DNA from 3 places in the Rhodococcus sp. IEGM 1330 genome. Region 3 is predicted to be linked to each of the others. Evidence: riboswitches for the same ligand, from Rfam matches in the RefSeq annotation. Region 3 holds a riboswitch; each other region holds the start of a gene.
What was found. A riboswitch is a leader RNA that binds a small molecule or an ion and turns the genes downstream of it on or off. The one in region 3 is predicted to bind thiamine pyrophosphate.
Positions count from the first base shown of each region.

Region 1: linked by a shared signal. The riboswitch ahead of R4P57_RS25175 (3-oxoacyl-ACP reductase) and the one ahead of thiO (glycine oxidase ThiO) in region 3 are both predicted to bind thiamine pyrophosphate.
Region 2: linked by a shared signal. The riboswitch ahead of R4P57_RS26060 (TenA family protein) and the one ahead of thiO (glycine oxidase ThiO) in region 3 are both predicted to bind thiamine pyrophosphate.

Region 1 is NZ_JAWLSB010000015.1:9,364-19,061, forward strand. It holds gene R4P57_RS25135 (MFS transporter) at 1-513, shown strand, start outside; gene R4P57_RS25140 (GTP pyrophosphokinase family protein) at 583-1,335, opposite strand; gene R4P57_RS25145 (DUF6131 family protein) at 1,750-1,905, opposite strand; gene R4P57_RS25150 (helicase-related protein) at 2,008-3,948, opposite strand; gene R4P57_RS25155 (type 1 glutamine amidotransferase) at 3,997-4,710, shown strand; gene R4P57_RS25160 (alpha-hydroxy-acid oxidizing protein) at 4,720-5,898, shown strand; gene R4P57_RS25165 (alpha-amylase family protein) at 5,898-7,193, shown strand; gene R4P57_RS25170 (hypothetical protein) at 7,186-7,359, opposite strand; TPP riboswitch at 7,465-7,557, shown strand; gene R4P57_RS25175 (3-oxoacyl-ACP reductase) at 7,606-8,367, shown strand; gene R4P57_RS25180 (LLM class flavin-dependent oxidoreductase) at 8,369-9,637, shown strand; gene R4P57_RS25185 (alpha/beta fold hydrolase) at 9,644-9,698, opposite strand, start outside.
Region 2 is NZ_JAWLSB010000016.1:72,093-81,790, reverse strand. It holds gene R4P57_RS26080 (LCP family protein) at 6-1,283, shown strand; gene R4P57_RS26075 (ABC transporter ATP-binding protein) at 1,316-2,062, opposite strand; gene R4P57_RS26070 (ABC transporter permease) at 2,055-2,891, opposite strand; gene R4P57_RS26065 (ABC transporter substrate-binding protein) at 2,869-3,882, opposite strand; gene R4P57_RS26060 (TenA family protein) at 3,879-4,601, opposite strand; TPP riboswitch at 4,595-4,694, opposite strand; gene R4P57_RS26055 (sugar porter family MFS transporter) at 4,758-6,155, opposite strand; gene R4P57_RS26050 (hypothetical protein) at 6,274-6,921, opposite strand; gene R4P57_RS26045 (carboxylesterase/lipase family protein) at 7,020-8,612, shown strand; gene R4P57_RS26040 (ATP-dependent DNA ligase) at 8,751-9,698, shown strand, end outside.
Region 3 is NZ_JAWLSB010000010.1:168,985-178,682, forward strand. It holds gene R4P57_RS21860 (glutamate ABC transporter substrate-binding protein) at 1-581, opposite strand, end outside; gene R4P57_RS21865 (hypothetical protein) at 578-1,882, opposite strand; gene R4P57_RS21870 (NUDIX hydrolase) at 1,955-2,869, shown strand; gene thiE (thiamine phosphate synthase) at 2,808-3,500, opposite strand; TPP riboswitch at 3,547-3,658, shown strand; gene thiO (glycine oxidase ThiO) at 3,658-4,725, shown strand; gene thiS (sulfur carrier protein ThiS) at 4,722-4,937, shown strand; gene R4P57_RS21890 (thiazole synthase) at 4,909-5,682, shown strand; gene R4P57_RS21895 (ABC transporter ATP-binding protein) at 5,778-6,740, shown strand; gene R4P57_RS21900 (ABC transporter permease) at 6,740-7,510, shown strand; gene R4P57_RS21905 (M20/M25/M40 family metallo-hydrolase) at 7,537-8,994, shown strand; gene R4P57_RS21910 (adenylate/guanylate cyclase domain-containing protein) at 9,031-9,698, shown strand, end outside.

The DNA.
Region 1 (9,698 bases), on a different contig from region 3:
CAGATCGGCGTCGATACCTCCTACTGGACGCACGTCCTCCCCGGCGTCGTGCTGCTGGGACTCGGCCTCGGTCTGCTGATGGTGCCGATGCAGAACGTTGCGCTCATCGGCGTCCCGGATCACGACGCGGGTGCCGCATCCGCTCTGATCAACGCCACCCTGCAGGTCGGCGGTGCGCTCGGTGCAGCGGTGTTCACCACGGTGTACACCTCGTCCAAGACGTCGTACCTGGCTGACAATCCCGCGCCGACTCCGCCCGCAGGAGTGCCCGCCGAGGCCCTCGCCGGCCAGGAAATCCCGAGCGACGAGGTACTGGCCGCGCTGCCGGAGCCGATCCGCGACTTCGTGCTCGCCACCATCGATCACGCCTTCGCAGCGGAGGTATCGGGCTACGCGTGGGCCTTCGGAACCGCCGCAATCCTGGTCGCGTTGGTGTGCCCGGTCGTGCTGGTGCTGGTCCGCGCGAAGAAGGACGACCTGCCCGTCGGAGACACCCCGGTCCACATCGGATAGTTCCACTCCTGCACAGACAAGAACCCCGCTGCTCACCGTCGAGCAGCGGGGTTCTTCGTACGGTGAATGTCAAGCCCGGTCGGGTTCGATCGCCTCGGCCTGCGCACTGAGAAGCATGTGCAGCAGCTCGGGAGGCAAAGCCATGGGCGGCAGAGCGCCGAGAGCGATGGAGTTCTCTGCCTCGCCGCCCAGCTCGACCACCTCGTCGTGCAGACTTTCCATCTTCTCGTCGAGCTTGTTGGCGCTCTCGGCTGCCTCGGTCAGCTCCGCGAGCAGAGTCTCCGGAATCTGCCCGCGGTACTTGTAGAAGATCTTGTGCTCGAGGCTCGCCCAGAAATCCATGGCGATGGTTCGGATCTGCAGTTCGACGAGCACCGGCTGGACACGGTCGGACATGAACACGGGTATCTCGACGAGCAGGTGCAAGCTCTTGTAGCCGTTGGGTTTCGGGTTCGCGATGTAGTCCTTGACCTCGACGACCCGAATGTCGGTCTGACTGCTGAGCATGTCCGCGATGCGGTACGTATCGGAAATGAAGCTGCAGGTGATGCGAACTCCGGCGACGTCGAAGATGTTCTCGCGTATCGCATCGAGAGTCAGGGAACAGTTCTTCCGTTGAGCCTTGTCGAAAATGCTCTCCGGTGTCTTCAACCTCGACGAGACGTGCTCGATGGGGCTGTACCGGTGAATGTGGGTGAATTCCTGCTTCAAGATGTTGATCTTGGTGATCAGCTCGTCGATCCCGAACTTGTAGCTCATCATGAATCGCGTGAAATCTTGTCTCAGTTGACCCAGATCGACGACGGGCTCACTGTTGCTCATGCCGTCGATTGTCCACGACCGGAGGCTGTGTACGCGCGGCGCGGGAATCGAAGCTGGCATCACTGCACGTAGTGCCCAGTTCAGGCGTGAAAAGCACGATGCCGCAGCGTCCGCACTGATGAGTGCGGTGATGTCCGCGGTCGCACGAACACGCTCGCGACCCGACCAGAACCGACCCGGCGACGAGCCGATGACCGTTGCCGCATCGAGCCGGTGCTCGCTCGGCCCACCGATCTCCGACGCGATACAGAGAGCCGGCTGCGGGCTCGGGTTCGAGTGCCATCGCGTGCGACCGCCTTCGAGAATCCCACCGCGTCCGATTTGGACCGCCCGAAGTGGCTCCGCTGGCCGCATCGCCAACTTCGGGGGCCTGCTCAGGTTAGCAGCAATCGAACGTATGTTCTAACGCGTATGTCAGAACCACGTTTTGCGGCCACCGACTGCGCGCCCCATCGAACCGAGCACCGTCAGAACTGCGCCGACGACCACCAAAATGATGCCGATAGTCGTCAAAATTGAAATGCCGGCGAAATAGCCGATGAGGGCGAGAATAATTCCGAGAACGATCATGACTACTCCTGGTGCCAAGGTGAGCCCGCTACCGACGAGTTGCCGATATGACCGAACCTACTCGGGCGCGTGGAGGATTGCTCACAATTGTCCGGTATTTCCTCAGCCCGCCCGCGCGGCCAAGAACGCCTCCGGGTCGATCAGATCCGCCTGTCCGACGATGGACCCGAGGTCGGCGATGCGTTCGATGCCGGTGAGCACCATCTCCTCCTCGACGGTTCCCTCGGCGTAGCCGTAGTAGCAGGTCGACGTCGTGTGGTTGTGGTCCTTGTCTATTCGGTTGGCGCGCCCCTCGATCTGACGAATGTCGATGGGAGTCCAGCGGGGATCGTGGATCAGCGTCACGCGCGGGGCGAGAGTCGACACGCTTCCTTCGGGGAGTAGTAGCTCGTTGGTGTGCAGATTGATCGCACTGGTGGTGGTCGACACGATGACCGACGCGTCGCCGGTCTGAAAACGTCTGATCGACGCCTCCTGATCGGGACTACTCATACTGCCGTCGACGACCGCGACGTCGAGGCCCTCGTCTCGCAGTGTCTGCGCCAGTGCAGCGACCGACTCGCGATAGAACATCGAGACGAACACCTGATTACCTGCCTTGACCCACGTCCGTACCTGATCGGCCGACGCGGGAATGCGCAAGTACGAACACTTCTGGCGGAATCGCAGGGTCGCGGCGCGGGTACTCGGGTTCTTCTGCAGCACCCGCTTCCCGCCGACGGCCTTCCAGATCGGCAAACCCACTTCCTTGCGGTAGTCCACCCACGCCGAGTTGTACAGCCGCTTCTGTGCCGCAGTGAGTTCCTGGCCGAGTGGCTCGCGCGGCGTCGGCGGCGACGGCCGCGAAATCGACCACGGGACAGTGCCTCCCGACAACCACCCGTGCACGGACGCAATATCGCGTTCGCGTCGAGCAGCGTCCTCGGGCTCCCACCGCCACGTCGTCAACCCCGTCGTCGCCTTGCCTGCCTTGACGGCGAACCCGGATTCGATGAGGAATTCGGCCCACTTCATCGTCACCGCATAGCCGAGATACTCCTCGTCGCCGAGGATCTCGACCCCGCGGCTGCGCTCGACAGCGCGAGCCATGTACGCGAAGTGCAACGGTTGATAGCCGGGAGTGGCAGACATCCACACCACCGAGCGGGCAGCCTCCTGATACCGCCACAGAATCTGCGACTGCTGCGATTCGATGTTCATCAGCGCATGCGATTCGTCGGCGATCACCACATCGATGTCGAACCTGAGCTCGCCGAGCGAGATGGTCCGCTTGTTCTGTGTCCGTTTACGTTTGCCCAGGTCGGTCTCGGGCGGAACCGACAGGAGCTTCTTCGTCGACTGGTAGGTGATCAGCAGCCAACGCTTGCGCTCGGACGGCTCGATGTCTGCCTCACTGTCTGCGATGGTTCGACGCCACCCCGGCAACGCACCCTTGGGTGCGACCACCAGCACCGTGCCGATCTCGGCCGCCGACATCTGCCGAACGGCCTCGCACACCGCCAACGTCTTGCCCAGACCCGTCGAATCCATCTGCGCGAAGTACGGGAACCCGGCCTCGAGCGCGGCGAGATGGCGTCGAACGGATTCGAGTTGGGTGTCACGCGGCTGCATCGCCCGCTCCCGCACCACCTCGTCGCGCCAGTTCTCGTTGGCATCGTCCTCGAGCCAACGCTGCAGGCTGTACGGCATCGACTCGTACGGCTGCAGATACTCCGGCAGCTCGGTGCCGTAGTACGCGAACACCCGCGGTCCGGGATACCAGCGCGCCCCGGCAGCGCCCGCCGCCGACCGATCCTCGAAGGGCACGTCCAGCACCCAGACGCGCTCACCGGGATCGGGGACCCGCAGATCAGGAGCAGCGGACTTGCGAGGCGACGTCTTGCGCGGCGCTGCCCGCTTGCGTGGTGCGGCCTTCTTCGGGGCAGCTTTCGTCGTTGCAGGCTCACCGTTCTTGGCGGCCGCAAACTTTCGGGCAGCGCTGCTCTGCCCGGCCTTGACGGTGCGGGCAGTGGTGGATCGGGCTGTGCGTCTACGAGGTGGCATCGGATCCAGTCTGTCGTACGGTGTGCACGAACACCGTAAAGGAGCCCTGTGACATACACGAACGACCCGCGCGCCGTAGTACTCGTCCACGATCAGGACCCGGCCCTCGCGCGACGCGACATCGGCACCCTCGACGCCGAATTACGCACCAGGGGTTTCCAGTTGGACGTGCACTCCTTCGATCACAGCCCCGATCTCGCGCCGCCGCCGCTGTCCGGCGCGCAGCTGTTGCTCGTCATGGGCTCGCCCGACGCCGCGTACGACGACACGCTGACCTGGCTCGCGCCGGAGATCGCTTATGTGCAGGACGCCATCGACGCGCAGGTCCCTATCCTCGGCGTCTGTTTCGGCGGACAGTTGCTCGCTCGGGTACTCGGCGGCACCGTACGCAAGTCCGAGCATCCCGAGTACGGTTTCGTCGACGTCGAGACGTTCGATCCCGAGCTCATCGCCCCGGGCCCGTGGATGGAGTTCCACGGCGATACATTCATCGCTCCCCAGGAGGCGACGGTGATCGCCCGCAACGAGGCCGCGCAACAGGCGTTCGTCCTCGGACCGCACCTCGGACTGCAGTTCCACCCCGAAATCGACCTCGACACCTACGACGCGTGGGCAGCGGCGTGGGACCGCGACGGCGTCGAACATGCGGTGGACGTGCACGAAATTCGCCGAGCCATCGCAGACGCCGAACCTGCAGCTCGGTTTCGTTGCTCGGCTCTGCTGGACGCATTTCTCGCCCGACCCTCGGCGGTGCCCCGGTAGGGTCGAACGATGACCGAGGCCAGGCCCAGCAACTTCAGCGATCACCAACTCGGCATCTACGCCGCCGGGATGTTCGCGCAGCAGACACCGTCGATCACCACCAACCTGGCGCGGCTGGAGGACCAGGCCGCCGAGAAGCTCTCGCCCGAGGCTCTCGGTTACATCGTCGCCAGCGCGGGCAGTGGCTCGACGGCTCGTGCGAACCGGGCTGCCTTCGACAGGTGGGCCATCACGCCGCGGATGCTGCGCAGCTCGGCTGCCCGTGACCACTCGTGCACCGTGCTCGGCACCGATATGCCTGCACCGCTCATGATCGCTCCCGTGGGCATTCAGACTCTCGCGCACCCCGAGGGAGAGCTCGCCACCGTCCGCGCAGCTGCAGAACTCGCTGTGCCGTACATACATTCGACGCAGGCCTCGCATTCGTTCGAGCAGATCGCCGAGGCAGGCGGAGATGCTCCACGCTGGTACCAGTTGTACTGGCCGACGGACGAGTCGGTGTTGCTGAGCTTCCTGCAGCGTGCGAAGGATTCCGGTTTCAGCGCGCTGGTGCTGACGCTCGACACCACCTTGCTGGGTTGGCGGCCGGCCGATCTCGACCGGGGCTACCTTCCGTTCCTGGCCAACCTCGGCATCGAGAACTATCTGACCGACCCCGCATTCCAGGCCGGGTTGGCGCAGCCCGTCGAGGAGAATCCCGTTGCCGCGGCGATGCATTGGGCCCAGATGTTTCCCAACCCCGGTCTGTCGTGGAAGAACCTGGCGTTCTTGCGTGAGCACTGGAGCGGTCCGATCGTGCTCAAGGGTATCTGCACCGTCGGCGACGCCCGAGAGGCTGCAGCGCACGGAGTCGACGGTATCGTCGTCTCGAACCACGGTGGCCGCCAGATCGACGGTGCCAGGCCGTCGCTCGATGCACTGCCGTCCATCGTCGACGCCGTTGGAGACCAGTTGACGATCCTCTTCGATTCGGGTGTGCGGACCGGGGCCGACATGGCCAAGGCGCTGGCCCTCGGGGCCGATGCGGTACTGCTGGGCCGCCCGTTCCTCTACGGTCTCGCGCTCGGCGGGCAGGAGGGGGTGGCCCACGTATTGCGATGCCTGCTCGCCGAATTCGACTTGGTGACCAGCCTGTCCGGTCATACCGGCGCGGGCGAGCTCGGCCGCGACTCGATCGTGGAGTCCTGATGGAGTGGACGAAGCACGCCATCTGGTGGCACCTGTACCCGCTCGGTTTCACCGGCGCGCCGGTGCACGGCTGGGACGGTGAATCGCAGTCGGACCTGCACCGGCTCAACAGAATCGAGAAGTGGCTCGACTACGCACTCGAGCTCGGCGCGTCGGGCATCGCCCTCGGTCCGATCTTCGAGTCCGAGAAGCATGGCTACGACACTGTCGACTACTACCACGTCGACGGCAGACTCGGTACCGACCAGGACATCGATTCGCTGATCGCCGCGGCGCATTCGCGCGGCCTGAAGGTGATGTTCGATGGTGTCTTCAACCATGTGGCGCAAAGCTTTCCGAAGTTCAAGCAGGCTTTGGCCGAAGGTCCGGACTCCGAGGCCGCCGAGTGGTTCCATCTCGACTGGTCCGGGGATGAGCCGACGCATCGAAACTTCGAGGGCCACGACGAACTGGTGGCACTCGATCACGAGAGTCCGCACGTGCAGCAGTACGTCGTGGACGTGCTCTCGCACTGGCTCGAACGCGGCGTCGACGGCTGGCGGCTCGACGCGGCCTACGCGGTGTCGCCGCGCTTCTGGGCCGCGGTACTACCGAAGGTTCGGGAGAAGCATCCGGACGCATACTTTCTCGGCGAGGTCATTCACGGCGACTACGACCGAATCGTCTCGGCCTCCACTCTGGATTCGGTCACCCAGTACGAGTTGTGGAAGGCGATCTGGAGCGGTCTGAGCGAAAAGAACTTCTTCGAGCTCTCCCATGGTCTGGAGCGCCACAACGGGTGGCTCGACGCCTTCGTGCCCGCCACATTCGTCGGAAATCACGACGTCAATCGCATCGCCAGCGTCATCGAGGACGAGCGACATCTGGTGCACGCGTTGGTGGTTCTGTTCACCGTGGGCGGGATGCCGATGATCTACTACGGCGACGAGCAGGCGTTCCGCGGCATCAAGGAAGATCGCGTCGGCGGAGACGACGAGGTGCGTCCCGAGTACCCGGAGACATCCGAAAATCTCGCGCCGTATGGCTGGCCGGTCTTCCGTATTCATCAGGAGCTGATCGGTGTACGGCGTCGAAACCCGTGGTTGTACTCCGCGCGCACTCAGACCTTGGAACTGACGAACACTGCACTCGTCTTCCGAGCTTTTGCCGACGACGAATCGATCACTGTGGCACTGAATCTCGGCGACGACGCGATCCACTACGCGGTCGAGGGTAACGACGTGATAGCCGGCGAGGCACACCTGGACGGCGGCAGTGTCACGGTGCCCGCGCACGGCTGGGCGATCGTCAGCTGAGCGCACTGGCCGCCTTCGCGTCCACGCCGAGGTGATCGACATGCCACCGACAGTGCCCGTCCGATGCGATCCTTACGGCGGCGTCGAACGCCTCGACCGTGCGGTGGTCGAGAACGAAGATGACGTTCTCGTCGAGGCGATACTCCAGGTAGACGCGTTCGGCCATGGCGGCACAGTAACTTGTCACCGATCTATTCGGGTGTCTATCAGCTGAGCTAGAGAACCGTATCGACTGCAGTGCAGCGGCCCACCGAGGCCGGTGGGTACAGTCGAGCGCGACACGGGGTGCCCCCAGGGGCTGAGAACACACCCGTCGAACCTGATCTGGTTAGGACCAGCGAAGGGAATGTCGTGACGTTCGGTATTCCTATCCTCTCGTGACGGTCCCGACCTCCGACGAGAGGCGAGGCGCATGAAATTCGACGAGCAGACGGTGTTGGTCACCGGCGGTGGACGCGGGCTGGGGGCATCGATCGCCGCGGCGTTCGCCGGTCAGGGCGCACGTGTGGTGATCGATTACCGCAACAGCAAAGATGCCGCCGAAGCGCTGGCGGACCGACTGGGCGAGAACGCGATCGCAGTGCAGGGTGACGTCACCGACGAGTCGGCCGTCGCCGGGCTGTTCGGCACTGCACGTGAACACTTCGGCACCCCGATCACCACGGTCGTCAACAACGCGCTGGCCGATTTCTCGTTCGACGGAGATGCGCGGCCCAAAGCCGACACGATCACCTGGGAGCGTTTCGACGCACAGCTGCGTGGCAGCGTCCGCGCGGCCTTGCTCACCACCCAGGCTGCACTGCCGGGTATGCGCGAGTCGGGATTCGGACGAATCATCAACGTGGGCACCAACTTGTTCCAGAATCCAGTGGTGCCGTACCACGACTACACGGCCTCCAAGGCGGCTCTGCTCTCACTGACACGCACCCTGGCCGCCGATCTGGGCGCGGACAACATCACCGTCAACATGGTCTCGGGTGGACTGCTCCGCACCACCGACGCCAGCTCCGCTACCCCGGCCGAGGTCTTCGAGTTCATCGCCGCCTCGACCCCGTTGCAACGCGTCACCACCCCCGAGGAATTCGCCGACGCACTGCTGTTCTTCGCGTCGCCGTGGGCGCGGTCGGTGACCGGCCAGAATCTCGTCGTCGACGGCGGCCTGGTCAAGAACTGACATGCACCTCAACGCTTTTCTCTACGGTTGCGGCCACCACAGCGCCGCGTGGCGTCATCCCGATTCGCGAGTGGAGGATCTCGGCGACATCTCGTACTACGAGGAACTCGCGCAGCTCGCCGAACGGGGCAAGTTCGATGCGGTGTTCTTCGCCGACGGACATTCGGTGCGCGACCCCGCCGGAGCCGGCACCTGGTTCCTCGAGCCGATCACCGCGCTGTCGGCCATGGCCAGGGCCACCACGCACATCGGTCTGGTCACCACGGTGTCGTCGACGTTCTACACCCCGTTTCATGCTGCACGAATGCTGGCGTCGCTCGATCACATCAGCGGCGGCCGTGCCGGCTGGAACGTCGTCACCTCCATGTTCGACGCCGAAGCGCGCAACCACGGGATGGACGTCATCCCGGCTCGTGAGGAACGCTATGCGCGCGCCGAGGAGTTCGTCGATACGGCTCTGGCGCTGTGGGATTCGTGGGACACCGACGCGTTGACGCTCGATCGAAGCGGACACTACGCCGATCCGGCCAAGGTGCACTCCATCGATCACGACGGCAAGCACTTTCGGGTCGACGGTCCGTTGACGGTACCGCGTTCACCGCAGGGTAGGCCGGTTCTGTTCCAGGCCGGGGCATCGGGTCCGGGGCGTGATCTCGCCGCGAAGTACGCCGAGGCGATCTATGCCGTCGCCTACGATCTCGTTGCAGCGCAGAGCTATTACGGCGATGTGAAGTCTCGTATCGACAGTGCCGGTCGCGACAGCGCGACAGTGGGGATCATGCCGGGGCTGGTGACGTACGTCGGCTCGACGATGGACGAGGCCCGACGCAAGAAGGCCGAACTCGATGAGCTGCTGCCCACCGCACAGTCGCTGGCGATGCTGTCCACCTTCACCGGGCAGGACTGTGCTGCATGGGAACTCGATGCTCCAGTGCCGCCCCTGCCCCCGGCGGCCGAGTTCACGGGACCGCAGGGTCGCTACGAAACGATCCTGCGGATCGTCGAGAAGGATGCCCCCACCGTGCGGGGACTGCTCGGCACCCTCGCGGCAGGCGGCGGCCACGCCACCATGATCGGCACACCGGAGTCCATAGCCGACGAGATGCACTCATGGATCGGCCGCGGTGCTGACGGATTCAATCTGATGTGTCCGCGCTACCCGGACTCACTCGGGGACTTCGTGGACCACGTGGTCCCGATCCTGCAGCAGCGCGGTATCTTCCGGACGGAGTACACCGAGTCGACGCTGCGCGGGCACCTGGCGGGGTGATCGGGGCTAGCGTCGTTCGACCGAGTCGATGAACTCCCTCGTCAATCGAGCGATGTCGTCG
Region 2 (9,698 bases), on a different contig from region 3:
GCGAGGTGCTCTCGAACGGCCTAGGCAACGACACCACTCGCGGTGAACGTGCATCGGGGCGCCATCGCGTCACGACGCCGTCGCGCGATCGCCTCCTCGCGCTCCGAATCGGCCGGGCTTTCGTCGCCACTGCGGCAGTTGCCTCGATCGCGGTGAGTGGAATCGGGTTCGCGGTGTACCGCGAAGCCACCACGGGACTGACCACATCGGATGCGCTCGACGGCATCGCGAACAACGATCCGAGTGGCAACGGCGAGGACACCAACATCCTGTTGATCGGCCTCGACAGCCGCAAGGACATGGACGGCAACGACCTGTCTGCCGAGTTCGTCACCGATGCGCTGCATGCGGGCGACAGCGACGTGGGGGGATACAACACCAATACCCTGTTGCTGGTGCACCTTCCGGCCGGCGGCGGGCGCGGGACTGCGCTGTCGATACCCCGCGACGACTATGTCGACGTTCCCGGATACGGCAAGCAAAAGATCAAAGAGGCGTACGGACTTGCGAAAGCCGACGCCGACACACAGTTGCTCGACGAGGGCGTCACCGATCCGGCCGAGCGTGAGCGTCGAGCGCGCGACGCGGGTCGACGATCGACGTTGACCGCGGTTCGTGATCTGCTCGACGTGCCGATCGATCATTTCGCCGAAGTGAACCTTCTGGGCTTCTACGACGTCGCAACAGCCGTCGGACCCATTCAGGTGTGCCTGAACAACCCGGTACACGATAACTACTCGGGGGCGGACTTCGCTGCGGGCGCGCAAGAACTGAGCGCTTCACAGGCGCTGTCCTTCGTCCGGCAACGCCACGGCCTCGACAACGGCGATCTCGATCGAACCAAACGACAGCAGGCCTTCGTTGCAGGAGTGATGGCCAAGCTCAGCTCCTCCGGTGTCATGGCGAACATCGGCGAACTCCGGGCACTCGTAGCGGGCACCAAGAACGACGTCGTGATCGATGCATCCTTGGATCCGGTGAAGCTCGCAGGGGGAGCCGGTGCAGTCATGCAGGGCGACATCGATTTCTACACGCTCCCGATCACGGGCTACGACACGATCGACGGGCAGGACGTCAACCTCGTCGACGTCGACGCCATCAGCGCCGAGGCAGCGCGGTTGATCGGCGACGCGCCTACGCCCGCACCGCCGATGACCGCGGCACCTGATCCAGCAACAACGCCGCCCCCGCTCGAGGTCGTCGCACCGAATCCGGCCCTGGATCCGGCCACAGCCCCCGACGCGGGTATGCACAGCGACGGCGGCATTCCCTGTGTCGACTGAGCCCTGCGTCGACTGAACTCGCGCGGTGTCGGTCAGAGCGTCGGCGCGCTGAGCAGAACGTCCATCAGCTGTTTCTCGATCGCCGCGAACTGCGGCGTCGTGACGATCTCGAGCCCGCGTGGGCGGGGCAGCGTCACCTCGATTTGCCGTCGAACGTGGGCTGGTCTGGGGGAGAGGACGATCACGCGATCGGAGAGATAGACCGCTTCGCGGATGTCGTGCGTGATCATCAGCACCGTCCACCGAAACTCCGACCAGACCTGCTGCAACCAGGCCTGCATGTCGCTTCGAGTCAACGAGTCCAGTGCCCCGAAGGGCTCGTCGAGCAGAAGTACCGATCGTCCCTGCACCACCGTGCGCAGCAGCGCCGCTCGCTGGCGCATGCCGCCGGAGAGCTCGGACGGCCTGGCCGACTCGTACCCGTCCAGGCCGAACACCGGGAACAGCTCGCATGCTCGCGCACGCGCCTCCTTCTTGGCAACGCCCTGCACTTCCAGCCCGAGGGTGGTGTTGTCCAACACCGAACGCCACGGAAACAACAGATCCTTCTGCAGCATGTAGGCGCACGGCGGTACTCGAACCGTGCCGGAGTCGGGTCTGTCGAGTCCGGCCAGCATGTTGAACACCGTGCTCTTACCGGAACCGCTCGGGCCGATGATCGACACGAACTCGCCGGGACGAACACCGAACGACACGCCGTCGAGCACGGGCTTGTCGCCGAATGATCTGGTGAGATCGCGAACATCGATGCACGTGTCGGCGGTGTCGGAGTCAGACATGAAGACCAGCCGAGCCGTGGCGCGCCCAAGGCGCGACGAACCGCTCCACCACAAAGGTGGAGACGAACAGGACCACACTGATCACGGCCGTCACGGCAACCGCGGCGAGAACCAGATCGGTACGAAACGAGTTCTTCTGTTGGCTCATGTAGATGCCGAGTCCCGCACTGGCCCCCGCATATTCGGCAAAGATCGCGCCGACCACGGCGTAGGTGATTCCGATGCGCAGTGAGGTGAAGAATCGGGGAAGCGCCGACGGTAGCCGCACGTATCGAAACTGTTGCCAGCGCGAGGCACCCATGCTGGCCAGCAGCGATCGCGCGTCCCGATCGGCCGCCGCGAAACCCTCGATGAGCCCGATGGCCATCGGGAAGAACGTGGCCAGTGCGATGACCAGGATCTTCGGAAGCAGCCCGAAGCCGAACCAGATGATCAACAGCGGCGCAATCGCGATGATCGGAAGCGTCTGCGATACGACGAAGAGCGGTACGAACGCGCGCCGCAGCCACGGCGAGAAATCCACCGCGATGGCCAGCAACCACGCCAGGGCCAGGGAGACCGCGAAGCCGACGAGGGTCACCTGCAGGGTCGCCGCCGCGTTCTCGGCGATCGCATCGCGCTGCGCCCAACCCTGGACCACCACACGGCCGGGGGACGGCAGCACCTGCGGCCGGATGCCGCTGATCTCGACGTAGACCTGCCAGGCGGCGATGAGTAGAACCACGACGGTCAGCGCGGGCCACGACCGACGCAGCGAGGCTCGGATACCGCTGAACGAGTAGGAACCTCGGTCAGCGGCTGCCGACTCATCGATCGCCGAGGTAGTCATTGGTGAAGTAGGTCGACCAGTCCGGCTCCGCGGTCAGAGGCGCGCCGTTCTGATCGGCCAGCACACCGCTGTCGTAGAGGAATTTCGAGTACGCGGTCCACTTGTCGAGACTCTGTCGTCCTACCTCGCCAGTGGAGTCCTTCATGTACTTCGCTGCGAGCATCTCCTGGCTCTCGAAGACGAGCGACTCGTCGGTGAAGGTTCCCGGATTGGCGTCGATCAGATCCTGTGCGGCCTTGTCCGGATCGTCGGCGGCGAGTTGGTAGCCGCGCTGAAGTGCCTGGACGAACTTCTCGGCCTGGTCCGGATGGGCTGCGAGCCAGGGCTCGTTGCCACTGATCGTGATGGCGTAGGCGTCGGGAAATCCATAGTCGGTGTAGTCGAAGTATTTCATCGGCGTTCCGCTGTGCTCGGCCTCGATGCCTTCCCACGCGAAGTAGGAGACGGTGAAGTCAGCGGTACCGGAGTAGACCGCCTCGTACGCCGAGGTGCCCAGTACCACCGTTTCGTATTCGCCTGTGCCGCCGTCGTTCTGGATGACCTTCTCGAGTCCGGCCTGCTCGCCGGACTCGCCGAAGCCGGCATAGACCTTCCCGTCGAGTGCCTTCGGACTCGGGATATCGTCTCGATCGGCGCGCACTCCGATGCCCGTCGCCCAGTGTTGCAGCGGCGCGAGAACCGACACCGTCTGTGCGCCGGCCGAGGTGGCGAAGACTCCCGAACTCTGTGTGCTGATACCGAACTCCGCGTTTCCGGCATCGACGAGAGTGTCCGCCGCGGTGTTGTTGTACGGCAGAATCTTCACGTCCAGGCCGGCCTCGGCGAAATAGCCTTCCTGCAGGGCCACATAGAGGCCGGTGTGGTTGGTGTTCGGCGTCCAGTCCAACGCGAACCGAATGGTGTCGGAATCCGTCGACTCCGAGCAGCCCGCCAGTCCGGTCGTGGCAACGACGGCGGCCGCCAACGCGGCGAGGATTCGAGTGGTTCTCATGCGTACACCGCACTCTCGGCCAGGGGCCATGGGGTGGGATGTAAAGCGCTGTCCCAGAACATCAATTCGTACCTCGATGCCACGACGAAGGCGTCGATCATCTGCTCGCGCTGTATCGGAGTCGCGGCAGCCGCGGCGTCGTCCACGAATGTCCTGGCGGCGTCGACGATGGCATGGAATTCGGGTGCGTCGTACGCGGCTACCCACTGCGCGTACGGGTGATCGGGATCGCGATCGAGAACCGCCTTCGCGGCACCGGCGAGTGAGCGGCCGACGTCGGCGTAGATCCAGAAGCACGGCAGAACAGCTGCTGCTGCAACAGGATACGGTTCGGTTGCCGCCGTCGCGGTCAGGTAGGACGTGTAACCGAGGCATGCCGGTGAAGGTTCGGGCGTCCGGGTCGACGGGGGCAGCGCTCCACCGGTCAGCATCGCTTCGTGCGATGCGGCTTCGTCCATCGCGCTCGCGGCGGCGCTTGCCCAGAATGCTCCGGCGACCGGGTTCGGTGCGTGTGCTGCCAGCAGTGACAGCGACTTCACGTACCCACCGAGATAGAGCGAGTCCTGTTCGAGGTATCGACGGAACGCATCGAGCGGAAGCGTCCCGGCCCCGAGGAGTCGAAGAAATTCGAGGTCGTCGATCGCGCGTCGAATGTCCTCGGAGGCATTCCACAGTCGATCGGTGAAGCGGACCGGGTCCGCAGATACAACAGGCGTCATCGCCTTGACATCCCTTCGTCAGCATTACCTGCATCAGGTTCGGCGGGTTTGATCTCAGCATCCGCATCGGCGGACACACCCCGTGTCAGAACGAAAGCGACAGTAACACCGGTCACTCGGTGTCGATGCCGCCGCCCCTGTATCTGCGGTTCGGCCTCAGCCCAGCATGTCCTCGAGTTCCATGCCCTTGGTCTCCCGGATCTTGGCCTTGACGAAGAAGAACGAGAGCGCGGCGAACAAGGCGAATCCTGCGTAGATCACCCACAAGCCCACAGACGACGTCAGTGGCGGGAAGGCAAGCGTGACAGCGAAGTTGGCCATCCAGTTGGCTGCGGTGCCGATACCGAGCGCCATGGCGCGCATGCGGTTGGGGAACATCTCACCGAGCATGACCCACATGATCGGACCCCATGTCGAGGCGAAGAAGATGACGAACAGATTGGCCCCGACCAACGCGATCGCACCCCACGGAGCGGGCAACGTGACGTCGTCGCCGCTACCGGTCGCCTGCGAGAACGCCACGGACGCCATGACGAGCCCGCCGAACATGCCGATCGAGCCCGCCATCAGCAGCTTGCGCCTACCGATTCGGTCGACGAACAGAATCGCCACGAACGTCATGACCACGTTGATCACGGCGGTGATGACAGAGGTGGTGAACGATTGATCCTCGGTGAAGCCGACCGAACGCCATAGCGTCGTCGAGTAGTAGAAGATCGCGTTGATGCCTACCAGCTGCTGCAGCACGGCCATCGTGATGCCCACCCAGACGATGGGTTGCAGGCCGAACTTCGGACCGCGAATGTCGGCGAACGACGAGCGTGACTCCTTGCGCAGCGTCAGCCTGATCTCGTGGACGCGCTCGTCCGGATGCAGTTCACCGGTGATCTCAGCGAGGACTCGGGCCGCTTCTTCGTCGAGATGCTGACCGACGAGGTACCGCGGAGACTCCGGGATCAGTGTTGCCAGCAACCCGTACACGAGAGCGGGAATCACGCCGACGAGGAACATCCATCGCCATGCTTCGATGCCGAACCACAGGTCGTTGGACGCGCCGTCGGCGGCACCGGCGAGGAGGGCGTCCGAAAGCAGAGCAGCGAAAATGCCGATGGTGATGGCCAATTGCTGGAGCGAGGCCAAGGAGCCGCGCCACTTGGCCGGAGCGATCTCGGCGATGTACGCCGGTGCGATCACCGAGGCGATGCCGATTCCGAGTCCGCCGAGCACTCGCCAGAGCATGAGGTCGGGGACGCTGAACGCCAATCCCGAACCGATCGAGGAAATGACGAACAGGGCTGAGCCCAGCAGCATGACTTTCTTGCGTCCCCAACGGTCTGCGAGGCTGCCGGCGAACCAGGCACCCACTGCGCACCCGATGAGGGCGATCGCGACCACGACGCCGGTGGTGAACGAGCCGAGGAGGAAGCGATCTTCGATCGAGTCGACAGCGCCGTTGATGACCGAGCTGTCGAAGCCGAACAGGAATCCGCCCACAGCAGCGGCGACGCTGACGCCGATGACCTTCGCTGTGTGGCGGTCCGAGGTCTGATTCATGAGTGATGCACCTTCCGGCCGCGCGCACGGGCGTCGGCCGCTGGGGAGACCGTACGGCAGGGATTGTCGTACCGTCCCCGGACATTACGCCTGGTAATTTGCCGCGTGAACGAGACCGTCAACGAAGGTCGAAATCCTCGTCCGAGACTGTGAAACTGTGGCCGACCTGATCGGAGCACGTGACCCCGGTCTGCTCGTCGACACTGCACCGAAGGCCGTTGGTGGAGCCACTTCCGGGGACGGTGAGCTCCTCGCCGTACGGCAAGGCCGCTGCGGGTCCGTCGAAACGGTGGAACTTGGGATCGCCGAGGCTCTCGAACTTCGCCGGGGATCCCGCGATCAACTGCACGGCATTGGGTTTGACTGCACTCCGCGATGCACCGATGCCGGCAACTTCCGGTGCCGAATCAGGGAGTGATCCGTGGCATCCGGCGATCGAGGACTCGAGGACGGCGATACCGCACTCGAATTTTCCACTGGGGCTCGAGAAGTAGTACCAACCTGGTGCTTTGCCTGCGTAGTCCTGCGGCTTCGCCTGGGCTGCAGCAGGACTCGTCGATGCCGCCGTGGTGGACGTCGGCGTGGTGGTCGCTGTGGTGGACGGTGATGCCGGCGCAGCGGAGGCGGCAGAGGGAGCCGTGGTGATCGGGGTGGGGCGGTCGGTGATCACGGTCGCCATCGGACCGTCACCTTCGCCGCTCGAACCGCAGGCTCCGAGCAGGAACGCCCCGACGACTGCCACTGCGGCACATCCGATTCTCTTCATCGCCGGTTCCTTCGGTCGCGGGCGTCGACGCTGTGCGTATCGTCGCCGAGGGGGTGATCGATGTTGGTACGTTGGGCAACGACCGAACGGGAGGTTCCATGGACACCGCGTCTGACTCCGCTGCGTCCGATTCCACTGCGTCCTCTACCACCGTGCTCGTGAGCACGCCCTACGGCGACGTTCTGGGCTATCCGGTTGCTGCCGATGCGTCGCCGATCGTGGCCTGGCGGGGTATTCCCTATGCGACGCCTCCGGTGGGGAAGCTCCGGTTCCGTGCGCCGCGTCCGTTGCAGCCTTGGTCGGGAGTGCTCGACGGCCTCGAGTTCGGTGCGATGGCTCCGCAGGGGCGCGACAGCCCGGTGCCGATCGATCCGTCGCTGTCGATTTCCGAGGACTGTCTCACGCTCAATGTCTGGGCTCCCCGACCCGACGCAGAACTGCGGCCGGTGTTGGTCTGGATCCACGGCGGTGCGTACTCGCTCGGATCGTCCGCCCAACGGGTCTACGACGGGAGAAACCTCAGCGAGAACGGCGACGTGGTGGTGGTGACCATCAATTTCCGTCTCGGCCCGTTCGGGTTCCTCGACCTTTCCTCGTTCTCCACCGACGAGCACACGTTCGAGACCAATTTGGGGCTGCGAGATCAGATTGCCGCGCTGCAGTGGGTCCGCGAGTGCATCTCTGCGTTCGGCGGCGATCCTGATCAGGTGACGGTGTTCGGTGAATCCTCCGGGGGAGCGTCGGTCACCACGTTGATGACCTCCCCGAAGGCCGAGGGCCTGTTCCAGCGAGCGATCGTGCAGAGCGCGCCTGCGACCTCGGTGTACGGCCCCGACCGCGGAGCCGCGGTGGCGTCGAGATTCCTGGAGTTGGTGGGTGTCGACCGGGAAGACATCGGTGAACTGTTCGACATGCATTTCACCAGGCTGGTCACCGCCGGTGACACTCTCTGCTACGAGATTCCAACGACAGTTCCTGGGACACTTGGCCTTTCGCCGGTCGTTGATGGAGATATCGTTCCGCGCTATCCCGTGGCGGCCTTCCAGAAGGGGCTCTCGCACAAGATCCCGTTGATCATCGGCACCAACCACGACGAGCCCTCGATTTTCCGATTCATGAAGTCTCCGTTGATGCCGATCACCTCCGACACCGTCTCCGAGATGTTCCGCGCCATCGCCCACGACCACGCGGATCTGCCTGCCTATCGGGTCGCCGAGATCATGGCTGCATACCCGGACCGAGACAAACCGGCTGGGGCACAGGCTATGTCGCGCGACGCTGGATTCCTCATGCCGAGCGTGTGGATCGCCGACGGGCACAGCAGGCATTCGCCGACATGGATGTACCGATTCGATCATGCGACGCCGATGCTCAAGGCCGCACGGGTGGGAGCCGGCCACGCGACCGAACTGCCGTATGTCTTCGGCAATTTCGGAACACTCAACCGAGACCCCACCTTCTGGCTCGGTGGCAGAAAGCCCGCAATGGCGGTGTCCGCGCGGATGCAGAGACGCTGGCTCGCTTTCGCGCGGTACGGCGTGCCCGCCGCGTTGGACGCGTCCAAGCATTGGGCTCCGTACACCGAGAAGACGCGCTGGACGCTGGTGATCGATGCATCCGACACTCTCGTCGACGACCCCGACGGCGACATGCGCGCTGCGTGGGGCGACCGTGTTCTCGGATTCAGCTGACACGTCGTCCATGCGTTGTGTCGCACGGGACGTTGCTGACATGAATCGAACGTAACAGCAAGAACACCGGTCGCTCGAGTCACACCGGTAACAATTGGATGTCAGCACGCTGTCGGTGGGGGCGGTTATGTTCGGTGTGTGTTGATGTCGAGGATCGTCGAAACGTCCCGTGCTGTTTCAGCGACGCGTTCGCGAAAGATCAAGATCGGGCAGATCGGTGCCCTGCTCGCCGAGGCCGATGCCGGTGACATCGAGCCCGCCGTGTCCTGGCTGTCGGGGGAGTTGCCGCAGGGGCGGATAGGGGTCGGCTGGCGCACGCTGGCCGATCTCGACGTTGCGTCCGCCGCGGACTCGACACTGACGGTTGCCGAGGTGGACGAGGCGATATCTTCGGTCGCGGCGACGTCGGGGGCCGGTTCTGCTGCCCGCCGGATAGCGCTGTTGACCGACCTGTTCTCCCGGAGTACAGCCGAGGAGCGTCAGTTTCTGATCCGGCTCGTCACCGGCGAGCTGCGTCAGGGCGCGCTCGAAGGAATCATGGTCGACGCTGTTGCCGCGGCCACGAACCTGCCGCAAGCGCCGGTGCGTCGCGCATTCATGCTCTCGGGTCGTTTGCCCGCGACGGCCATTGCCGCCATCACCGGTGGCGTCGACGCGCTGGATGCATTCCGGCTCGAGGTCGGTCGACCGGTCCGGCCGATGCTGGCGTCGCCCGCGGAATCTCTGCGCGGTGCCTGGGAACAGTTGTCCGGCGATGTCACCGTCGAATACAAGCTCGACGGTGCGCGAATTCAGGTGCACCGCTCGGGAACCGACGTGAGCATCTACACGCGAACTCTGCGCGACATCACTGCGAGTGTGCCCGAGCTGGTGGACCTGGTTCTTGCGCTGCCGTGCGATTCGGTGGTCCTGGACGGGGAGACCCTCGCGCTCGAAGACAGCGGCCGCCCGCGACCGTTCCAGGAAACGATGAGTCGGTTCGGTGCCGAGAGCGCACACGAGCTCCTGCTGCAGCCCTACTTCTTCGACTGCCTGCACCTCGACGGTGTCGACCTGCTCGATTCCCCGTTGGAACAGCGCCTGGCC
Region 3 (9,698 bases):
TCCTCGACTCCGCGGATGCCCGAGCCCTGCACCACCAGAACACGGTGCTGAGCTTGGAAATACACGGTGGAGAACTGGACATCCTTGCGGCGAGCGCACGTGATGGTCATTGTCTTGACCACCATGTCCACCGAAGAATCCTGCAGAGCTTCGAGCCGCTGTGCGGAGGTGAGGATGCGAAAGTCCAACCGGTTCGGATCGCCGAACAGGTCTCGTGAGACTTCCCGCGCGATGTCGACATCGAACCCGACCAGCTGCCCGGTCATCGGATCGCGGAAGCTGAAAAGGTTGCTGCCCGTGTCCAACCCGACGACCAACCGGCCCTTGGCGCGCAGTGCGTCGATCGTGGGTTGGGGCGGTGGCGGAGCATCGGTGCCTGCCTGCTGTGGTCGCAGGCTGGCGGTGGGGCGGGCGCACTCGTCGTCGGCGGGGCTCTCGGTGGGCCGAGCGGCGACGGACGCGCCTTCCGGTAGTGGCGGTTCGGTGAACGTCGTGTCGACCTGCGGCCCAGAGTTCTCCGGCGGCGAACATCCGACCAACAGGGCGGTGGCCAGGATGCCGACGGCGAGTAGACGTTTCACAGGTACTCCCGCAGCCTCGGGAACAGGCCGACACCGAAGGCGACCGACGCGACGACGGTGAGCACGTACGCGCCGTTCGACAGTCCGGACAGCACCCACACCGATCGGTCGATGTTGGACCGCAGTTCGCTTCGCGCATTCTCGATTCCGTCGACCAGAACGCTGTCCAGCGCGGTGAACGCGGCCGCCGAATCGGACTCGCCGGTGCCGGTGGCAATGGAGACCGCGCCGTTGAAATCGCCGACCTCGAGTGCGGAATCGATCCTCGAGTGCGAGACCGACCACGTGTTCAGGGCATCGATCACCGCGGTGTCGCCCTGAAACATCTCCGTGAGCCGAGAAACGTTGGCGTCGAACGATTCTCCGTAATCCTGACCGCCGCCGCGGCGGGCGAGGTCCAGGGTCTCGTCTGCTCTGGCCTGTTGCGCCAGAATGAAACCCGTCGTGTAGGACTTCAGCGGAGAGACTCCGCGGTCGATCGCGCGATCGGTGGCGATCGAGGACACCAGTCCCACCACCAGCATCCAGCCCAGTAGCCCGGCGACAGCGACTGTGGCAGTGAGGAATCCGACGTTCAACGTCCGGCGAGTAGTCCGCGACAGGTACCACTGAGCCAGGCCGGTCATCAGCAACAGGAACACCAGCGAGCCGATCGCGAACAGGGGAGGACTGGTGAACCGTTCCTGATCGGCCGATACCCGCGAGGCCTGCTCGGTATACAACTTTTCGGCCAGCGGCAGCAAACTCGTCTGCATCATCGTCGACGCCTCGCCGAGATACGCCGCGCCCACCGGATTTCCGCTGCGGTTGTTGGCTCGCGCAGTCTCGACCAGACCGCTGTATACCGGCAACCCGGCGGCGATCTGCGTGAGCACCGCGCTGGTTGCCGCGTCGTTCTCGGTCACCCCGGCCGAGGCTGCGATCAGCTCGGACGACGCCTCGCCCAGCGCCTGCGAGTAGCGCTCGCGTACCTCGGGCGGCTCGAGACCGCCGGCGATGAACGCAGTGGCTGCAGCCGCATCGGCCACCGACAGGGCCCCGTACAGATTCTGTGCCGAGTTCGCGAAGGGCTCGGTGCGCACCAACAGGGTGCCCAGAGTATCGACCCGATCGGTCACGGCCGTGGACGCAAGATTTCCGACCGTCAACGCGAGCACCACCAGCGCGGTTCCCATCGCGACCAACCGCGCAGGCGTCGAACGCATCGTGTAGCGAACCGGTGGCTTGCCTGCAGCGACACCGACGTGCGTAGCCGTTGTCGGGGGGACGGCAGCGGATGGGGTAATACCGGCCGCGATCACGCACCCGAGCATATAAGTAGGCGGACGGTACTGCAGCCACTACAGGCAGGTGATTCACCTAGGGTGGTGAGCATGCGTGGTGACGGGGACGGCTGGGTGATCGGCGAGAACGGCACTCGGCACTGGGGAAAGCACGGTGCGGCCGGACTGTTGCTGCGTGCACCGTCGAGCGGGCCGTCCAGCAGCGGGGAGCCGATGGTGTTGCTGCAGCACCGCGCACTGTGGAGCCACCAGGGCGGAACCTGGGCACTACCCGGCGGGGCCCGCGATTCCCACGAGAGCACCGCGCACGCGGCGGTGCGCGAGGCCCAGGAAGAAGCCGGTATCTCGGCCGAGCAGGTCAGTGTGCGCAGCGAGCGCGTCACCGCGAGCGTCGAGAGCGGCTGGTCTTACACCACCGTCGTCGCCGATACCGATCATCCGTTGACCACCGTGCCCAACGGGGAGAGCACCGAGCTGCGCTGGGTACCGGAGTCGATCGTCGACGAACTCCCGCTGCACCCGGGTTTCGCGTCCAGCTGGCCGTCCCTGCGCACCGTGCCGCTCCGGGTGCTGCTCGACACCGCGAACGTGCTGGGCTCGCGACCGAACGGATGGTGGAAGGACCGCGCCGGATCCACCGGCGCACTGCTGACCTCGCTCGCCGAGACGCTGCCGCGGACCGTCGAACTGCCCAGTGGTCAGTACGGCTGGCTCACCCGCATCGAAGCCGTGCTCGAAGGCCAGGCCCGCGACGCCGTGGTGGACGACCCGCGCACCCGGACGATTCTCGCCGACGGCAGTGGCGATGACACCCTCGCCGACCAGGCCAACCTCGATGGAGATCTGACGGCGCTGGTGACCGCCGACCGCGGACTACGCGACCGCCTGCCGGAATCGGTGCAGGTCCTGACGCCGTCCACGGTTCTCGCGTGGCTCCAGGGCTCTAGGCCTGGAGCGCCTGCACCAACGAACGAGCGGCCGCCTGCGGGTCCCGGGCTTCGGTGATCGCGCGGACCACCACGATGCGGTCGGCACCGGCCGCCCGAACCTGATCGACATTGGTCGCGTCGACGCCGCCGATGGCGAACCACGGCCGCTCCGGGAGTGCGTCCGCCGTCGCCCGCAGAGCCTCGAGTCCCGCGGCCTTGCGATTGGGCTTGGTGGGCGTCGGCCACACCGGCCCGACGGCGAAATAGTCGACGCCGTCCTCGATCGCGGCGAGCGAGGACTGAGCGCGGTTCTGCGTCGAGCGCCCGATCACCACGTCCGGCCCCAGAATCTGCCGCGCGTAGTGCACCGGCAGATCGCCCTGACCCAGATGCAGCACGTCGGCACCCGAGGCCAACGCCAGATCCGCGCGATCGTTGACCGCAAGCAGCGCGCCGTGCCGCTTGGTCGCAGCGAGCAGAATCGCCAGCGCAGCGAGCTCGTCCTTGGCTTCGAGGGGACCGAACTCGCGCTCGCCGGCGGAATTCTTGTCGCGCAGCTGAATGATGTCGACGCCACCGGACAACGCGGCCTCGGCGAACTGCGCAAGGTCGCCCTTGTCGCGCCTGGCATCGGTACACAGGTACAGGCGTGCGGACGCAAGACGCTCACGGGGAGTCTGGTTGCGGGCGGTCTGAGATGGATGCACGAAACGAACTGTATTCTCATGGTGGCCGCCACCGAAAACGGAGTGGCCGAGATATCGCGGGAGTCCCGAGGATCGTGGGGCTGAGAGTGGGTTCGCCGCCCTTACCGTCAATACCTGAACCCGATCATGCGGGCGCAGGGAGTGAGGAAGACATCGCGTGCACATCGTTGTGATCGGCGGAGGCGTCATCGGGTTGTCGACGGCGCTGCGCCTGGCCCAGGACGCCCACCGAGTTTCGGTTCACGATCCGGCTGTGGGCAAGGGCGCATCCTGGGTCGCAGGCGGAATGCTGGCACCGTTGTCCGAGGGCTGGCCCGGCGAACACGAACTGCTGCACCTGGGCGCTGCCTCGTTGGCGCGGTGGCCGGAATTCGCCCGACGCCTCCCCGGCCCCTCGGTGTTCTCCGCGAGCGGATCGGTGACGGTTGCCCTCGACTCCGCCGACGCCGCCGATCTACGAACCATCGCCGAGTGGGTGGGCGAACAGGGGCACGAACTCGAGATTCTGGGACGGGCGCAGCTACGTGAGCTCGAACCTGCTCTGGCACAGAACATTCGACTGGGCCTGCTGGCTCCGACCGAACTGTCGGTCGACAATCGGGTGCTGATCGCCGCACTCGAGCAGGGATGCCTGGATGCGGGCGTGGAATTCGTGACCACCCCGGTGGAGATCATGCCCGACGCCGACCAGGTGGTTCTGGCCGCCGGGGCGCAGTCGGCGGCACTGTGGCCCGCGCTGCCGGTCCGGCCGGTCAAAGGCGAGATCCTGCGACTGCGGAGACGGCCGAGCGCCGCACCGCCACCATCGCGCACCGTCCGCGGAACCGTGCACGGTCGCGCGATCTACCTGGTACCGCGCGGCGACGGATTGGTCGTCGGCGCAACCCAATACGAATCCGGTCAGGACACCCAGGTCACCGTTGCCGGGGTACGAGACCTCATCGCCGACGCCGAACGACTCATGCCGAGCATCGGCGAATACGAACTGTACGAAACTGCTGCCGGTCTACGGCCGATGAGCCCCGACGGACTGCCGCTGATCGGCAGGCTGACCGAGAACGTCGTCGTCGCGACCGGCCACGGCCGCAACGGCATCCTGCTCGCGCCCATCACCGCCGACGCCGTCGCCGCGCTGATCTCCGGCGAGACGCTGCCCGAGGCGAAAGCAGCCACACCCGAACGCTTCCCACAGATCGACTCTTCTCGAATCGAAAGGACACTATGACACAGGTCGCGATCGGTATCACCGTCAACGGCGAGGATCACCTGCTCACCGAGGACATGACCATGCGTCGGCTGCTCGAATTCCTGGGGCTGCCCGAGAAGGGCATCGCCGTCGCCGTCGACGGAGCGGTGGTGCCCAAGAGTCGCTGGGACACCACCAGCGTCGAAAAGGGTTGGACCATCGATGTTCTCACGGCGGTTCAGGGTGGCTGAGCAACTGGTCATCGCCGATCGCACCTTCACCTCCCGGCTCATCACCGGCACCGGGGGAGCGGCCAATCTCGCGGTACTCGAGGACGCCCTCGTCGCGTCGGGAACCGAATTGACCACCGTCGCGATGCGCCGCGTCGACGCCGCGGGTGGGACGGGAGTGCTGGATCTGCTGCGCCGGTTGAACATCGCCCCGTTGCCGAACACCGCAGGCTGCCGCGGTGCGGCCGAGGCAGTGCTCACCGCCCAACTGGGCCGTGAGGCGCTCGAGACCGACTGGGTGAAACTCGAAGTGATCGCCGACGAGCGAACCCTGTTGCCCGACGCCATCGAATTGGTCAAGGCCGCAGAACAACTCGTGGACGACGGCTTCCAGGTGCTGCCCTACACCACCGACGACCCGGTACTGGCCAAGCGACTCGAGGACATCGGCTGCGTGGCCGTCATGCCGCTCGGCTCGCCCATCGGCACCGGCCTCGGCATCTCCAACCCCCACAACATCGAGATGATCGTCGACGCCGCATCGGTTCCGGTGATCCTCGACGCGGGCATCGGCACGGCCAGCGACGCCACCCTCGCGATGGAACTCGGCTGCGACGCGGTGCTGCTCGCGACCGCGGTGACCCGGGCGAAAGATCCGGCGCTGATGGCGTCGGCGATGCGGAACGCGGTGGCCGCGGGCTACCAGGCCCGACATGCCGGCCGCATCCCGAAACGATTCTGGGCGCAGGCGAGCTCGCCGATGTGACCGACTGTCTCAGGGTGTGTGTCATCCGAAAGGATGACGCGATCGGCGACTGTGGGTCGATGTGCGGACGCTGACTGTGGGGGACAGTTGTACCCATGATCGAAGTGACAGGACTGACCAAGCAATACGGCGCGGTGACGGCGGTCGACAACCTCACCTTCACCATCAAACCCGGCATCGTGACCGGCTTCCTGGGCCCCAACGGCGCAGGCAAGTCGACCACGATGCGGATGATCCTCGGTCTCGACCGCCCCACCTCGGGAACGGCGACCATCGAGGGCAAGAGCTACAGCCATCTGAAGCAACCACTGCGTACCGTCGGCGCTCTGCTCGACGCCAAGTGGGTACATCCGAACCGTTCGGCGCGTGCACATCTCGAGTGGATGGCGGCCTCCAACGGCATTCCGAAGTCGCGAGTCGACGAGGTTCTGCGTCTGGTGGGCCTGTCCGAGGTCGCGAAGAAGAATGCCGGTGGCTTCTCGCTCGGTATGTCGCAGCGGCTCGGACTCGCCGGCGCGTTGCTCGGTGACCCCAAGGTGTTGCTGTTCGACGAGCCGGTCAACGGACTCGATCCCGAGGGCATCGTCTGGATCCGAAAGTTCATGCAGCGCTTGGCAGCCGAGGGCCGCACAGTGCTGGTCTCTAGCCACCTGCTCTCGGAGATGGCGCAGACCGCGGAACACCTCATCGTCATCGGACGCGGCAAGCTGATCTCCGATTCGTCGGTGCAGGAATTCATCGACCACGCTTCCGAGGCATCGGTGCGCGTTCGCAGCCCGCAGCTCGACGGTCTGCGCCAGGCGTTGACCACGGCCGGTCTCACCGTGCGTGAGCCGGACAAGACGGACGAGCTGCAGCCCTCGCTCGTGGTGCTGAACTCGAGCACCGACGCGATCGGTGACATCGCCGGCCGAGCTGGAATCACATTGCACGAGTTGGCCTCCCAGCGAGGATCGCTCGAGGAAGCATTCATGAAACTCACCGGAGACACAGTGCAATATCACGGCGCGGGAGCCGAAGATCCCAATTCTCAGCAAGCGATGGGCGGGTCACTCTGATGGGCGTCTTGGCAGCAGAAAGAATCAAGTTCACCTCGACCAAGTCGCCGTGGTGGTGCAGCGCGATAGTGGTGGTGTTCGGCCTCGGCTTCGGAGCCATCCTCGGGTGGGCGGCCAAAACCGCCATCGGACCCGACGCACCGGAAGGCCTGCCTCCGACGACTGCATACGACGTCGTCGCCAGCGGTGTGGGCGGGCTGGGCATCATGGTGCTGATGATTCTGGCGGCACTGACCGTCACCAGCGAATACCGGTTCGGTCTGATCCGTACGACGTTCCAGTCGGTCACCAATAGGGCTTCGGTCCTCGGTGCGAAGGCTCTCATCGTCGGTGTGTACGGCGCGGTGCTGTCTCTCATCCTGGCGTTCGGTGCGCTGTTCCTGGCGAAGTCGATTGCAGGCGAGGAGGCCGGGGCGCTCCTCGGCTTCGATGTGGACGGTACGTGGCGTGTCGTCTACGGCGCGGCGATCCTGGCGTTCGTACAGATCGTTCTGGCAGTAGCAGTGGGTGCGCTCATTCGGCAGTCCGCCGGCGCCATCGCCGTGTTGCTGCTGTGGCCGCTGCTCATCGAGAACGTGATCGGCCTCATCCCGAAGGTGGGCGAGAAGATCCAGCCGTTCATGCCGTTTCTCAATGCCAATCACTTCCTCGGCTCCAGCGGCGGCATCGACTTCCACTGGGGTCCGATCGGTAGCCTGATCTACTTCGTCGCCTTCACCGCAGTGATCTTCGGGGCAGCGGTGTTCGTCGTCAATCGTCGGGACGCCTGACGCCGCTCGCCGGTAGGGTGTCCGCTATGCGGATTTCCTTGCTTGCAGGTAGCGCTGTCACTGTCTTGATTCTGGCCGGTTGCTCGTCCACCTCGGACGAGGAACCGGCCAGAGTTTTCGCGACACCCGACGGGCCCGGCCTGTCTGCCGCGGTCACCGAGGAGGCCTTGGTGGGGCACCTCGAACAATTGGAAGCCATCGCCGCCGAGAACGACGGAAATCGCGCGGCCGGGACCGCCGGTTACGACGCGAGTGTCGATTATGTTGTCTCGCAACTCGAATCGGCCGGGTTCGAGGTCACCACTCCGGAGTTCGAGTTCGAAACCTTCGAGGCGCAGACCCAAACTCTGTCGCTGGCGGGCACCGAGATCCCGGTGTTCGCGCTCAGTTACTCGCCGACCACCACCGCCGAGGGGATCACCGCACGCGTCGTCGGCGCTCCCGCCGGTGCAGACGGCTGCGAGGCAGCCGATTACACCGGCCTCGACCTGGCCGGAGCCGTCGCGGTCGTGCCGCGAGGAGTGTGCCCGTTCGGTGTGAAGCAAACCGTCGCAGCAGAACTGGGAGCGGCCGCCGCGATCGTCGTCAACAACGAACCGGGACCGCTCGATTCGGGCACGCTCGGCGACGCCGACACCGCCCGGATTCCGACCGGCGGTGTCAGCCAGGAGGACGGCGCGGCCGTTCTGGCCGCACCCGAGGTGACGCTGACACTCGTCACCGAAACCGAAACGACCACGAGCCGCAACATCATTGCGCAGACCACCACCGGTTCGACCGAGAACGTGGTGGTCACCGGTGCACATCTCGACAGCGTCCCCGAGGGCCCCGGCATCAACGACAACGGAACCGGCACGGCGGCAGTGCTCGAGACCGCACTGCAGATGGGCAGTGCCCCCGAGGTCACCAACGCGGTGCGCTTCGCGTTCTGGGGTGCCGAGGAGAACGGACTCGTCGGTTCAACCAAGTACGTCGAGGGCCTGTCCGACGAGGACAAGCGAAACATCGCGCTGTACTTGAACTTCGACATGATCGGCTCGCACAACGCCGGCTACCTCGCCTACGACGGAGACGACTCCGACCAGGTGGGTGAGCCCGCCGGACCGGCCGGATCCGACGCCATCGAGCGCACCTTCGTCGAGCACCTGGCAGCCGAGGACGTAGCCGTCGACGGGACCGATTTCGACGGTCGCTCGGACTACGGCCCGTTCATCGAGGTCGGCATCCCCTCCGGTGGCGTGTTCAGCGGAGCGGACGAGAACAAGACTGCTGCGCAGGCCGAGAAGTGGGGCGGCACCGCGGATCAGACCTTCGACGAGAACTACCACACCGACCAGGACACTCTTGCGAACGTCGACCGCGCCGCGCTGGCGAAGAACGGTGCGGCAGTGGCCTACGGCATCGGCGTCTACGCGCAGTCGGTGGAGGGCCCCAACGGGGTTCCGGTAGGTGCTGCCCGTGAGGCCGCACGCGCCGAAGGATAGGGAAAGTATGTGTAACCGTGGGTTACGCTCGATGCTGTGAACGCAGTCGTCTCCTCGGTCGTGGAGTGGGTCCGCACCACCAACCGAGCGCCCGCGGTGGTCGGGGCGGTTCGGCGTGTGCGCCGCGCATTACCCGGTGACCCCACGTTCGGCGATCCCCTCTCGATCGACGGTCCAGGCAGAGCCTTGGCCGTCGCCCGCGTCGCCGACAGGTTCCTGGCTGCGAACGGACTCGACGACGAACCCGGCGCGTCCCGCGAAGTGGGCCTCGGGGCGTTGCAGTTGTGGCAGGCGATCCTCGAACGTGCAGGCCGAGGCCGCGGCGAGCTCGACGTCACCATCGTGTTCACCGACCTCGTCGGGTTCTCGTCGTGGTCGCTCCGGGCCGGCGACACCGCCACCCTGACGCTCCTGCGCAAGGTCTCGAAAGCTGTCGAACCCGAGGTCGCATTCCGCGGTGGCCACGTCGTCAAGAGGCTGGGCGACGGCATCATGGCGGTGTTCGCCGATGCGGGCAAAGCAGTCGATGCGGTCTTCGCGGCCCGCGAGGCCCTGAAGGGCGTCGACGTCGACGGCTACACCCCGACGATGCGCGTCGGCATCCACACCGGCAGCCCGCGTCAGGTGGGATCGGACTGGTTGGGCGTCGACGTCACCGTCGCCGCCCGGGTGATGCAGACCGGCGGCAACGGCAACGTGATGAT